DNA from 2 places in the Synechococcus sp. MU1643 genome. Region 1 is predicted to be linked to the other one. Evidence: predicted binding sites of a transcription regulator. Region 1 holds the regulator's gene; the other holds the start of a gene.

Region 1 (6,904 bases):
GAGGCCGTCGGCCAAGGGCTGAAGCACACCAAGAGCGCCGGCATATTCCGGACCGATCCGTTGCTGAACGGCGGCGGAAATCTTGCGTTCCAGCCAGACCGAAACCAGCACACCCACCACTGCAGCCACCAGGACCAGCAGCATCGGCAGCGGCAACCAAAGCAGCCTCGCCACCTCTGGGGAGAAGCCAAACCCTTGCAGGGCCTGGCTAAAGCTCAATTCCAGGTCCAGTCCCGGACTCACCATGGTGTCGACGGAAGTGCGTGCAACTTAGGCGGCCGGAGCCGAGACGCGCTCCTCAATGGGCATCCAGGAGCGTGGCTGGGATCCGGAGTAGATCTGCGAAGGCCGGAAAATTCGGTTCGCCCCGAGCTGCTCCCGCCAATGGGCCAGCCAGCCGGCAACCCTGGCGATGGCGAAGACCGGCGTGAACAGATCCCTGGGGATGCCGAGCTTGCGATACACCAGGCCCGAATAGAAATCCACGTTGGGATAGATCCCCTTGGGGCCAAGACGGGACGCTGCTTCCTCTTCAATCGCCCGGGCCACGTCGTAGAGGTCGTCATGGCCGAAGCTGGCGAACATCTCCTCCACCAGGGCCTGCAGGATTACGGCACGGGGGTCTTTCACCTTGTATTCCCGGTGGCCGAAGCCCATGATTTTGCGCTTGGCAGCGATGGCCTCATCCAAAAAGGCGCCAGCGTTCTCGGGACTTCCCACCTGCTCGAGCATGGCAAGGACGTCTTCATTGGCGCCGCCGTGGAGTGGGCCCGCCAGGGTGCCAACGGCTGAAGCCACCACGGCGTAGGGGTCGGTAAGGGTGCTAGCGGTGACCCGGGCACTGAAGGTGCTGGCGTTGAGGCTGTGCTCGGCATGGAGCATCAGGCATCGATCAAAGATCCGCGCCGCCAGGGGATCCGGCTCACGTTCCGTGAGCATGTAAAGGAAATTGGCGGAGTAGGCCAGATCATCCCTGGGCTGGATTGGGTCCTGGCCTTTGCGGATCAGCTGAAAGGCAGCCACCATCGTGGGGATCTTGGCAATCAGCCGCACCACCGCGTCATAGATGTACTGCGGGTCGTCGATCGCCCGGCGCGAATAGAACAGCCCCAGGGAAGCGGCACTGGACTGCAGCGCGTCCATCGGATGGCCACTGGCCGGGAAGCACTTCATCATGTCCCTCACCCGGAAGCTGACCCGCCGGTGCATTTGCACCGCGTGCTCAAACTCCGCCAACTGGTCACGGCTGGGCAGCTCTCCCCAGATCAGCAGGTAGGCCGTTTCAAGGAAGCTGCTGTTGGCCGACAGATCCTGCATCGGGTAACCGCGATAGGTGAGCAGCCCCTGCTCTCCATCGATATCGCAGATCGCCGACTGGGTTGCCGGCACGCCATCGAGGCCTGGACGCAGTTCGATCCCGGTCCGCGCATGGCGCAGGTCGCCTGTCTGCTGCTGGACCACCGCCTGATTGCCTCTAATAGCAACTTAAATCGTCAATCAACAGTGCTGGCCGAAGCAAGGCCTGCAACTGCCACTGACCCGCGGAACGACGCAGCTGGATCACACCAGCTTTCTTCAGCACCAGGGCACCGGGGGCACACCTCAGAAGAGCGCAGGCCAGATCGCCAAGGTCCGGCTCATGGCCCACCAGACCGAGGTGTCCATCCCACGGCGTCAGCAACGTTTCAAAGGCGCCTCCAGGTTGAAGGCGTTCGTCCACCGCAAGCTCTGAAGCGAGCCCTGCCTCCATAGCCAGTTCCGCCGTTTGCAAAGCCCGACGGTAAGGACTCGAGAGCAGGCGATCCAACCGCAGCCCCCGTTGCACCAGGGCCGCCATCACCAGCTGAGTTCGCTGACGGCCGGCGGCGGTCAAGGGGCGTTCCAGATGGTCCTGGCCCGCCTGGCGGGGTTCGGCGATGCCATGCCGCAACAGCACCAGGTCAGCCAAGCTCGAGCCGGGCATGCAACGGAATCTCGGTACCGCCCTGCTCCTGACGATCAACGTCGATGGCAACCGCAAGGCCGCGGACCTGGTCCTGGAGAGGCCGCCCCGCCATCACCTGCAGCAGGGCCCATGGCCGCCATTGCCCCAACAGTGCGCGGGCGGGCTCATCGGCCAGCATTAGGGCCTGCGCGGGTTGGGAGGACGCTGTGAGCTCCTGCCACTGGTTCAAGCGAGGCTGGAGGGCACGCCCGTTCTGGCGCTGCGCCAGAGCCATCAAGGACTCCCCCCACCAATTCAACGCTGACGAGCGAACCTGAGCCACGGCCAATTGAGCGTCCACCCCCGGCTGGCGTCCCCGCTGGCGCACCAGACGCGTCCAAACGCTCAACACCTCTCCATCGCCCTCCAGCTCAGAACGGGTCAGACCCTGCTCCTGCAAACGGGCGTCCACCGCATCCCGGGCAGGGTTTTGCGGGCGGGTGGCCAGCAGCCAGCCCTCGGGTTGGTCCTGCCAGAGGAGAGGGCCGTCATCGGCTTCAACAACAGCATCTGCCGCCGGCCGGTCCGCCAAGTGCTGCTCCAACACAGGAGCGAACCACTGGGCCAACGGATGGTTTTCGCTGGGATCCAACAAACGGGCTGGACTCTGCAGATGAGCCAGCCAGCGGGCATGGCCGCCGGCCGAAGCGGTCAGATCCGTGAGCCCAGGCCAGGGGGCAGTGCCAAGGGCTTGCTGGAACCCCAGCCTCCCATCCACCGCCAGGGTTGAACCCTCCGGCCGCAGTGATGCCACGAGTCCGCTCAGGTCGTCCCGTTGGGCCACCAGCTCCGGCAGCTGCAACCAATGCTCAAGGGCGTGGGGCGATGCCGTCAACAGAGCCACGCCCTCGCCGAGCTCAGCCACCTGACGCTGCAGGCGTTGATCCCCCAGCTGATGCTGATCCGGGAGCTGCGAGACATCGAGGGCCTGCTCCAGCACGCCCCGGCCTGAGGCCACGAGGAGCAAGTCGTCGTCAATCAAGGCCGTGGCCAGGGGTTGGGGGTCATGCCCCACCAACGCTCCCTGGCCGCTAATCACACCGATGCCGCGATAACTGCTGATCTGCAGGTCGGTGCCCGCCAAGCTGCGGGTCTGCCAGAACCGTTGCAGAAATCGCCGGGCGCCATCGTTATCCCGACTGGTTAAAGCCAACACCCAACCGGCGTTGGTGTCCCCATCGATGAGGGTGAGGCTGACCTCCTCACCAAGCCAGGGCTCCAGCTCAAGACCGAACTGGAGGCCCGCCAAGGCAAAGACGCCTTCGCGCCACTGCCGGGCGCCATCACGGGCATCGCGGCGTTGGGAGGCAGGGGCAACGGCCTGGGCATAGGCCGGCAACCGTCCGGGATCGGCCAGCCAATGGAGGGACAAATCAGCATCCCGGGGCACAAACCGGGCCGCCCGAGGCAGATGCAACGGCTGCTCTGCCAGCTGCAGGGGGCTCTGGCGGTTCATGGTCCAGAGCAGGCCAACGGCCAGCAAAAGCAGCGACAACAGCACAGCGCCGGCAGCGCTGAGGAAGGGGCGAGCCTTCATGGGCCGGCGGTCTCGGGTCGCCTCATTTTTGTCCATCACCGCAGAATGGCGCCATGGGCCAATCCCAACAACCACAACCAATCCAAGCCTCTGAACTGCAGCAATGGCTGCAAAGCGAGCGACCTTCCCCGCAATTGGTGGATGTGCGCGAGGAGGCTGAGCTCGCGATCGCTGCCTTCCCAGGTGCGGTGCTGCACCGCCCCCTGAGCCAATCCAATGCATGGCTTGGAACACTGCAGGCCGACCTCAAACCCGATCAACCCGTCGTGGTGGTCTGCCATGCCGGCATGCGCAGCTACCACTTCGGCCTGTGGCTGCTGGACCAACCTTGGGGCCTTGAGGTGTGGAACCTTGAGGGAGGCATTGATGCCTGGAGCCTTCAGGTTGATCCCAGCGTTCCCCGCTACTGATGAGCAAGCCCCTGTCCCTTCGGCAAGAACAGGTGCTTCAGGCGACGGTGCACCACTACGTCGACACGATGGAGCCGGTGGGCAGCCGCACCCTGGTGCAACGCTTCGGCATCCCTGCCAGCTCCGCCACCATTCGCTCCGCCATGGGGGCACTTGAGCGCCGCGGACTGCTGCAGCAACCGCACACGTCCGCAGGACGCGTTCCCAGTCCGATGGGATACCGGCACTACGTGGATGCGCTGCTACCAGAACCCGGCATCGCCGTTCAACACCTGGAACGGGAGCTCACCGGACTCAGTCTTCGTTGGGCCGGTTTGGACGACCTGCTGATGCATGTGGCACGGCGGCTGACGGATTTCACCGGCCTGATGAGCCTGATCACCCAACCGCAGCAGGAGAACCGCCAATTGGAGACGATCCGTCTGGTGCCCAGCGGTGATCGACTGCTGGTGATGCTGGTGGAAGCCAGTGGCCGGGCCAGCCACCTCAACCTGCGCCTTCCCCACGGGGCTGAAACCGAACTCACCGCGATGGAACGTTGGGCGTCGGCACAGCTCGAGCAGGGAGACCTGAACTGGGAGGCTCTGCCCAGGCAGCTGCTAAGCAGCGGCGCTGTGCTGCGCAACGCCCTTGAACAGCCGACACCCACCAACTCCACGCAAGTGGTGGTGCATGGCCTCTCCAGGCTGGTGAGCGAACCGGAATTTGAAAGCACGTCCAGCCTTCGACCGCTACTTGAACTGATCGACGAGCAACCTGGGACCTTGATCAGCCGCGGTGAATCCGCACGGGTGTGGATCGGGGACGAACATCCGCAGCCAGCGCTGGAGGCCTGTGCCGTAGTTCAGGCCCCCTACCACTGCAACGAGGGGCTGGGCCATGTGGCCCTGGTGGGCCCGATGCGCATGGCGTATGCCACGGCACGGGCGGCGGTGAAGCGGGTGGCCCGGCACCTGGAATTGCTGCTGGCCTGAAGCCAGACCGTCAGAGCTGAGCCCCCAGCTTCTCCGCCACGGTGTTGACGTCCTTATCGCCGCGACCGGAGCAGTTGATCACCACTTCCGTGCCATCAGCCAAGGTGGGGCAAAGCTGCTCAAGCCAGGCGAAAGCGTGGGCGGTTTCCAGGGCGGGAATGATGCCCTCAAGCTCACTCACCAGGCGCAGGGCATCGAGGGCCTGTTGATCGGTGACAGCGGCGTACTCAGCACGCCCGATCTCACGCAGGTAGCTGTGCTCCGGACCAACCCCGGGGTAATCAAGACCGGCACTGATGGAGTGGGCCTCCATCACCTGGCCGTCGCCGTCCTGCAGCAGCAGGCTCATGGCGCCATGCAGCACGCCGGCACGGCCCTCGGTGATCGTCGCGGCATGGCGACCGGTGGCCACGCCATCACCAGCGGCCTCGACACCGATCAGACGCACAGACGTGTCCTGAACAAAAGGATGGAAAAGGCCCATGGCATTGGAGCCACCGCCAACGCAGGCCATCAGCACATCGGGCAGCCGACCGAAGGCCTCATGGCACTGCTGCTTGGACTCTTCGCCGATCACGGCATGGAAATCCCGCACCAACATCGGGTAGGGGTGCGGACCAGCAACGGATCCCAGGATGTAGTGGGTGGACTCAACATTGGTCACCCAGTCGCGGATGGCTTCACTGGTGGCGTCCTTGAGGGTGGCGGTGCCGGCCGTCACCGGTTGCACCGTGGCGCCCAGAAGGCGCATGCGGAACACGTTGAGGGCTTGACGGCGCATGTCTTCCGCCCCCATGTAGATCACACACTCCAGACCGAAGCGGGCACAGACCGTGGCCGTGGCGACGCCATGCTGACCCGCACCGGTCTCGGCAATGATCCGCTTCTTGCCCATGCGTAGCGCCAGCAGGGCCTGCCCAAGGGCGTTGTTGATCTTGTGGGCACCGGTGTGGTTGAGGTCTTCTCGCTTCAGCCAGATGCGGGGGCCACCATCGAGGCGGCGGTAATGAGCGGTGAGACGCTCGGCCTCGTACAACGGTGTCGCCCGGCCGACGTAGTTCTTGAGCAGGTGATTGAGCTCAGCGGTGAAAGCTGGGTCATTCCAAGCATGGACCGCCGCTTGCTCTAGTTCTGCCAACGCCGGCATCAGGGTCTCGGGCACGTACTGGCCGCCGAATCGTCCAAAGCGACCGTGGGCTCCGGGGCGCACCGCTGGCTGCAGGCTGGAGGGATCCGGAGTGCTGGTGTTGGGCAGGGTGCTGGTCACGGATCCACGGCGGAGCGTCGGGTCAGCGTAAGCAGGCGGTCACGCCATGGGGCGCCGCATGGGCAGTCATCGACAATGCAACCCGGTTGCGATGGGTGGATGCCGAAGGGAGGCTGGCAGGAATTCAGCAGTGCCGAGAGCCTGCAACGACCGAGCGGACCTGCGGCGGATCCCACGGCGAAGGCGCAACAAATGGTGCGGGTGCAGCCCACCCGCGGGGGCAAAGGGGGCAAAACCGTGACGGTGATTCGAGGGCTGGAGCTGGATGCAGCGGGCTTCAAAGCGCTGCTTAAGAAGCTCAAATCACGCATCGGCAGTGGCGGTACCACCAGGGACGGCGTGATCGAACTGCAAGGAGATCAGGTTGATCTGGCGCTCGAGCTACTCAGCAAGGAGGGATACCGGCCGAAACGGGCTGGGGGTTAAGGGAGAATGGCCGCCACTTCATGCCGTGGCCATGACTGCCAGCCCTACCTACGGAGAACTCACCAACAAGGGTGCATCCACCAACATCGCCTGGCATGAGGCCTCGGTGGGCCGCGACGAGCGCTCGAAGCAGCGCGGTCACCGCAGCACCATTCTTTGGTTCACCGGACTGTCCGGCTCCGGCAAGAGCACCCTGGCCAATGCCGTTAACGCGGCTCTGTTTGAGAGGGGACTCGCCACCTACGTGCTGGATGGGGACAACATTCGCCACGGCCTCTGCAAAGACCTGGGCTTTTCCGATGCCGA
Region 2 (6,904 bases), on a different contig from region 1:
AGGTTGCGGTAACGGCCAACCTGGCCGCGCAGAAAAATCCCGTAGAGGCTGATCGACACAAACGTCAGCAGCCAGTTGATCGGCAGGGAGTAGTTGGCTTCGAGGCTGTCCTGGCTGAAGTTGGGCAGCACCAGTGCCAGAACACTGATGGTGGTGATCAGATTGATGTAGGCACTCGAACCGCTCTGGTTCACAGCCGCTAGCTCCTCCGGCTGCATCGGCTGGGTGCGCCCCTGTCGCTGCACCCTCGCCGCCACGATCAAGGTCATGCCCTTGACTCCCGTGAGCACGATCATCAGCACCGAGAACATCGAGTCGCGTGCCAGGGTCGGGTTGCTCTCACCCGTCAGCATCGTGGAGGCGATCAGGGCCAGTTCAATCACGATCACGGACCCTGTCAGCCCCAAGGTTCCCAGTGGTTCCCCGAGGCGCTCTGCCAGTTGATCGGCATGGTGCGCCACCCCCCGCGCCATCAACAGCACCAGCACACTGAGCAAGGCAAGGCCCGTCAGCACGGGCAGGGCGGGCTGCCGCAGCAGCCAGTCGAGCAGGTTGGTGGTCGCGAGGCCGGCCAGGGTCAGCACTCCGATCAGCAGCGGAGTTTCGCGGAGGACAGCTGCCCTCACGCGGTGGCTCCCTCCCAGGACAGCAAGGCTTTGGTGTCCGTCAGCACTTGATCAGCGCCGGCCTCCCTCAGCCGTTGTTCATAGGTTTCGCGCGCCGCAGCCTGCTCTTCGCTCTGCAGGTGAGGCGGCACCACCGCAAGACTGACGAACTGTTGTTCTGGCCAGCGTTTTCGGGCTTGAACCACGGTGTGCACATCGGCCACGGTGTCGCCGAGATAGGCCACCTGCGCTCCCTCGCTATCCGCTCCGAGGGCTTTGGCCAGGCGGATCAAGCCTGTGGGGTCCGGTTTGTCGGGGGCATCGCCCATCGCGATCAAGGGCGGATCCTGGAGCCCAAGGCGCTGCTGCAGCACGAAGCGGGCTGAGGGCGGCTCAGCCCCGCTCACAAATCCCCAGCGCAGCTTGCGCTGCGACAGCGTGGCGAAAAAACTGGCGTCCACCAGAAGAGGCTCATCGCCGATGAAGCCCGTCCATTGGCTGGGGTCCCCTTCCGGATCACCCCCGAAGTAAAAGCGGCTGAAGACATCGATCAGCGCGGCGCGATCCGGCAGCTCAGCACCATGGCGCCGCAGCAGTTCAAGGCTGGCGTCCCAGTCGTTGTTCCAGGCTCCTTCGGCCTTCAATGCATCGATGGCATCAGCGCTGGGCTGCCAACCGCAGTAGTGCTGCACGGTGCATTGGAGGGCCCGTCGGTAGCTGCCCGCTACATCGCGGATTACACCATCGATGTCGAACAGCAGGATGGTTGGGGATCCCAGAACATCTGACGGGGAGCGGCTGGTAGGTTAGTTGTTTGTAGTTCTGTCTTGAGCGCTGACACCATGACGGTCACCGAAGGCGCTGCCCCTACCGACCAGGAGGTCGCGACTCCGTCCGCCGACGCGGCTGAAGGCGCCACCCAGGCAGCTGAAACCACTGAAAAGCCTGCAGCCACCGAGGGCGAAGGGCGTCCTGTGCTGAAAGGTGCCGCCGCGGCTCTGGCCACGGCCACCATCGATGCCGATGGTGTCCCTTCCGGTTACACCCCCAAGGCCGATGAGGGCCGCTTCCTGCTGAAGATCCTCTGGCTTCCAGACAACGTGGCCCTCGCGGTTGATCAGATCGTTGGCGGTGGCCCCAGCCCCCTCACCTCCTACTTCTTCTGGCCCCGTGAGGATGCTTGGGAAAGCCTGAAGACTGAGCTGGAAGGCAAGAGCTGGATCACTGACAACGAGCGGGTTGAAGTGCTCAACCAGGCCACTGAGGTGATCAACTACTGGCAGGAAGAGGGCAAAGGCAAGAGCCTCGACGAGGCCAAGGCCAAGTTTCCCGACGTCACCTTCTGCGGTACCGCCTGATTCCGCTCCGCTTTTGAGTTTGTCCACAGAAACCTGCCTTCGGGCAGGTTTTTTTGTGCCTGCCACCCAGCGCTCTAACTAAAGACTCAAAAACCACCATTAAAAAAAGCCAGGGGCGGAAACCCCTGGCGCGTTAAATGTCATCCGTGGAACAGTTGGATGAATTCAGTCGGCTGTTTTGCTGGCCTGAAGACGAGCGCGAGCTTCATTGAGCTTTTGCTGGGCTTTGAGCTTTTCTGGAGAAGCAGGTTGGCCTTCCATGCCAGCCACAACGGTGGTGGCTTTCTGGAAAGCGGTCTCGGCGGCAGCGCCATCGATGGCGCTGCCCAGCTCGGCTTTGTTCACCAGAACGGTGACTTCATCAGCATCCACTTCGGCGAAACCACCCATCAGGGCGATGGAGTTCCAAGCACCGTTGGCACGCACCCGAAGCACGCCGATGTCGATGGCGGTAAGCAGGGAGATGTGGCCAGGCAGGATGCCGAGTTGACCGGTGGTACTGGGCAGGATCACCTCGTCGGCGCTGCCATCAAAGACGTTCTGGTCTGTTGCCAGCACGCGGAGGGTGAGGGACATGAACCTTGGTTCGAAAAGAGAACGGACTGTCGAGAACGTGATCGGGGGTGTGATTCACACCCCCGCAGTGATCACTTGGTTTCGGCGGCGATCTTCTCGGCTTTGGCTTTCACTTCCTCGATGTTGCCCACCAGGTAGAAGGCGGCTTCGGGAAGGCTGTCCAGCTCACCGGCAAGGATCTGGTTGAAACCAGTGATGGTCTCCTCCAGCTTCACGTACTTGCCGGGCATACCGGTGAAGATCTCGGCCACGAAGAAAGGCTGGGAGAGGAATTTCTCAACCTTGCGGGCACGATCCACGGTGCGACGGTCGTCTTCCGACAGTTCGTCGAGACCCAGAATCGCGATGATGTCCTGCAGTTCCTTGTAGCGCTGCAGGGTGGACTGCACGGCGCGGGCGGTGCGGTAGTGCTCGTCACCTACCACAGCTGGCTGCAGCATGGTGCTGGTGGAATCCAGAGGATCCACAGCGGGATAGATGCCCTTGGAGGCCAGGGCACGGTTCAGCACCGTGGTGGCGTCGAGGTGAGCAAAGGTGGTGGCCGGAGCGGGGTCTGTCAGGTCGTCAGCAGGAACGTAAACGGCCTGGATCGAGGTGATCGAACCTTCAACGGTCGAAGCAACGCGCTCCTGCAGTGCACCCACGTCGGTGCCGAGGGTGGGCTGGTAGCCCACAGCAGAAGGCATGCGGCCCAGCAGTGCAGAGACTTCGGAACCGGCCTGCACGAAGCGGAAGATGTTGTCAACGAACAGCAGCACGTCCTGCTTGTTCACGTCGCGGAAGTGCTCCGCCATGGTCAGAGCGGAGAGACCCACGCGCATGCGAGCGCCGGGGGGCTCGTTCATCTGGCCGTAGCAGAGGGCCACCTTCGACTTGGAAAGGTCATCAGCGTTGATCACGCCTGATTCCTTGAATTCCTCGTAGAGGTCGTTGCCCTCACGGGTGCGTTCACCCACACCACCGAACACAGACACACCGCCGTGCTCCTTGGCGATGTTGTTGATCAGCTCCTGAATCAACACGGTCTTGCCCACACCGGCGCCGCCGAACAGGCCGACCTTGCCGCCCTGGCGATAGGGAGCCAGGAGGTCGATCACCTTGATGCCGGTCTCGAACACCTTGGGCTTGGTCTCAAGCTCAGTGATGTTGGGGGCATCCCGGTGGATGGGAGCGGTGGTTTTGGTGTTGACGGGGCCCTGCTCGTCGACGGGCTCACCCAACACGTTGAAGATGCGGCCGAGGGTGCATTCGCCCACGGGCACGGAAATCGGTGCACCGGTGTCAACGGCTTCCATGCCGCGCACCAGACCGTCGGTGCCACTCATGGCAACGGCACGAACCCGGTGATCACCCAGAAGCTGTTGAACCTCAGCGGTCAGGGCGACGTCATCGCCTGCGGGGTTTTTCCCCACAATGCGCAGGGCGTTATAGATCTTGGGCAGTTTCCCGGCGGGAAATTCCACGTCCAGAACCGGGCCGATCACCTGACGGATCACACCCTTGGTGCCAGCAGATGCAGGAGCAGAAGCGACCATAGGAAGGAGAGTTGCGGGAACAGGCGCTACGCGCTCGGACCCATTCAGAGCGGCGCAACCTTACCACTGCTGTGGTTGCCCACTATCGGTTCGGTCACCCGCACAGCTGGAGGTCTGGCCTGAGGGGTGATCAGTTGAATACGTTGGCACTCATCGGCATCGAGTGCCAACTCGCGTCGATGCGTGGCGCATTGCGCCCTGTCCCTGCTCCTGCAAATACCCATGGCTGCTGTTTCTCTCAGCGTCTCGACCGTCAAACCCCTCGGCGATCGCGTGTTCGTCAAGGTCTCTGAATCCGAAGAGAAGACCGCCGGCGGCATCCTTCTGCCTGACACCGCCAAAGAAAAGCCCCAGGTGGGTGAAGTGGTTCAGGTGGGCCCCGGCAAGTGCAACGACGACGGCAGCCGTCAGGCTCCCGAAGTTGGTGTGGGCGACAAGGTCCTCTACAGCAAGTACGCCGGCACCGACATCAAGCTCGGCAGCGATGAATACGTGCTGCTGTCCGAGAAGGACATCCTGGCTGTCGTCAACTGAGATCAGCCCCGCTGAAATTGCGGCTTGAGTCTCAACTCAGCCTTCCTTACCCATCCTCTTCATTAGGAAACGCCTTCCATGGCAAAGCGCATCATCTACAACGAGAACGCCCGTCGCGCTCTCGAAAAAGGCATTGACATTCTCTGTGAAGCCGTCGCCGTGACCCTGGGTCCCAAGGGTCGCAACGTGGTGTTGGAGAAGAAGTTCGGTGCACCTCAGATCATCAATGACGGTGTCACCATCGCCAAGGAGATCGAGCTCGAAGACCACATCGAGAACACCGGTGTTGCTCTGATCCGTCAGGCCGCCTCCAAAACCAACGACGCTGCCGGTGACGGCACCACCACCGCGACCGTTTTGGCCCATGCCATGGTCAAGGCGGGTCTGCGCAATGTGGCTGCCGGTGCCAATGCCATCACCCTGAAGAAGGGAATCGACAAGGCTTCCGATTTCCTGGTCAGCAAGATCAAGGAAATGGCCAAGCCCATCGCTGACAGCAACGCCATCGCCCAGGTCGGCACCATCTCCGCTGGCAACGACGAAGAAGTCGGCAAGATGATCGCCGATGCCATGGACAAGGTTGGCAAGGAAGGTGTGATCTCCCTCGAAGAGGGCAAGTCCATGGAGACCGAGCTCGAGGTCACCGAGGGCATGCGCTTCGATAAGGGCTATATCTCCCCTTACTTCGCCACCGACACCGAGCGGATGGAAGCCGTCCTCGACGAGCCCTACATCCTCCTTACCGATAAAAAGATCGGTCTGGTGCAGGATCTGGTGCCCGTGCTGGAGCAAATCGCCCGCACCGGCAAGCCTCTGCTGATCATTGCTGAGGACATCGAGAAGGAAGCCCTCGCCACCCTGGTGGTGAACCGTCTGCGGGGCGTGCTGAACGTGGCCGCCGTGAAGGCTCCTGGTTTCGGTGATCGCCGCAAGGCCATGTTGGAAGACATGGCTGTGCTTACCAACGGTCAGCTGATCACCGAAGACGCTGGTCTCAAGCTGGAGAACGCCAAGCTCGAGATGCTGGGCACCGCCCGTCGCATCACGATCAATAAGGACACCACTACCATCGTTGCCGAAGGCAATGAGGCGGCTGTCGGCGCCCGCTGCGAACAGATCAAGAAGCAGATGGACGAGACCGACTCCACGTACGACAAGGAGAAGCTGCAGGAGCGTCTGGCCAAGCTGGCCGGTGGCGTGGCTGTGGTGAAGGTGGGTGCGGCCACCGAAACCGAGATGAAGGACAAGAAACTCCGTCTCGAGGACGCCATCAACGCCACCAAGGCGGCTGTTGAGGAAGGCATCGTTCCTGGCGGCGGCACCACCCTGGCTCACCTGGCTCCTGCCCTCGAGCAGTGGGCTGCCTCCAGCCTGTCCGGCGAGGAGCTGATCGGCGCCAACATCGTGGCTGCTGCTCTCACCGCTCCGTTGATGCGTATCGCTGAAAACGCAGGTGCCAACGGCGCTGTTGTGGCTGAGAACGTCAAGGCTCGCGCTGGCGCCGAAGGCTTCAACGCTGCTTCCGGCGAGTACGTCGACATGCTGGCTGCCGGCATCGTCGACCCCGCCAAGGTGACCCGCTCTGGTCTGCAAAATGCCGCGTCCATCGCTGGCATGGTGCTGACCACCGAGTGCATCGTGGCTGATCTTCCCGAGAAGAAGGAAGCAGCTCCTGCCGGTGGCATGGGCGGCGGCGACTTCGACTACTGATGAAGTGCGGGTGGTCGAGCGACCACCCGATCACGCCAACTCCAGTCATGCCAAGAGGTCCTGTGGGGCCTCTTTTTTATGCTCGGAAGCTGTCTTGCAAGGCCTAGGTTTTACAAGACATGTGGCTTGTAGGGGGCGGCGTCAGTTGCAGGCCATGAAGGTTGGTGAGGTGCATCTCTGCACCGGTTAACGTATTGCTATGTATGGTTGTGTCGGGACAAATGCCCCAACGCCCCGGTGCCTTTGCCGCCCAGTTTGCTCCTGAGACGCTGCAGCGTTTCAAGGACCTCTGCCGACAGCAAGACAAGGCCTACTCCAAGGTGTTGGAGCGTCTTGCACTGTTGTACGTCGAAACGGATGGAGGAATTCTTGCCACAGCCAGCACGGCTTCAGCGCCGTCAAAAGGTGCGCAAAAAAGGCAAGTCCAAGTCGAATCTCTGCAAAATAAATTGCTGGAAGATTTGTTGAAGCGTGTTGAAATCCTCGAAAAGAAGGAAACAAAAACGTTGTACGAGCTCGATCGGGTCTACAAGGAAATTGCTTTTCTGAAATCAGGTTTGCAAAGCCCTGGATGAGATTTTTGCCC

The links. Region 1 encodes HrcA, which represses chaperone genes, less so after heat shock. Its sites were predicted from a motif close to TTAGCACTCNNNNNNNNNGAGTGCTAA; they were not measured.
Region 2: groES (co-chaperone GroES) is a predicted target of HrcA. The motif match lies at 4,218-4,244, and genes of this name have one in related genera.

What each region holds. Positions count from the first base shown of each region.
Region 1 is NZ_VTKY01000002.1:307,335-314,238, reverse strand. Features, by position in the region: gene nuoH (NADH-quinone oxidoreductase subunit NuoH) at 1-243, opposite strand, end outside; gene FZX09_RS05855 (citrate synthase) at 271-1,461, opposite strand; gene sixA (phosphohistidine phosphatase SixA) at 1,475-1,963, opposite strand; gene FZX09_RS05845 (DUF3352 domain-containing protein) at 1,941-3,521, opposite strand; gene FZX09_RS05840 (rhodanese-like domain-containing protein) at 3,575-3,931, shown strand; gene hrcA (heat-inducible transcriptional repressor HrcA) at 3,931-4,905, shown strand; gene trpB (tryptophan synthase subunit beta) at 4,916-6,172, opposite strand; gene FZX09_RS05825 (translation initiation factor) at 6,272-6,598, shown strand; gene cysC (adenylyl-sulfate kinase) at 6,630-6,904, shown strand, end outside.
Region 2 is NZ_VTKY01000004.1:128,710-135,613, reverse strand. Features, by position in the region: gene FZX09_RS08255 (sodium:calcium antiporter) at 1-626, opposite strand, end outside; gene FZX09_RS08250 (TIGR01548 family HAD-type hydrolase) at 623-1,384, opposite strand; gene FZX09_RS08245 (30S ribosomal protein PSRP-3) at 1,448-1,963, shown strand; gene atpC (ATP synthase F1 subunit epsilon) at 2,129-2,539, opposite strand; gene atpD (F0F1 ATP synthase subunit beta) at 2,611-4,074, opposite strand; gene groES (co-chaperone GroES) at 4,297-4,608, shown strand; gene groL (chaperonin GroEL) at 4,687-6,318, shown strand; gene FZX09_RS08220 (hypothetical protein) at 6,540-6,893, shown strand.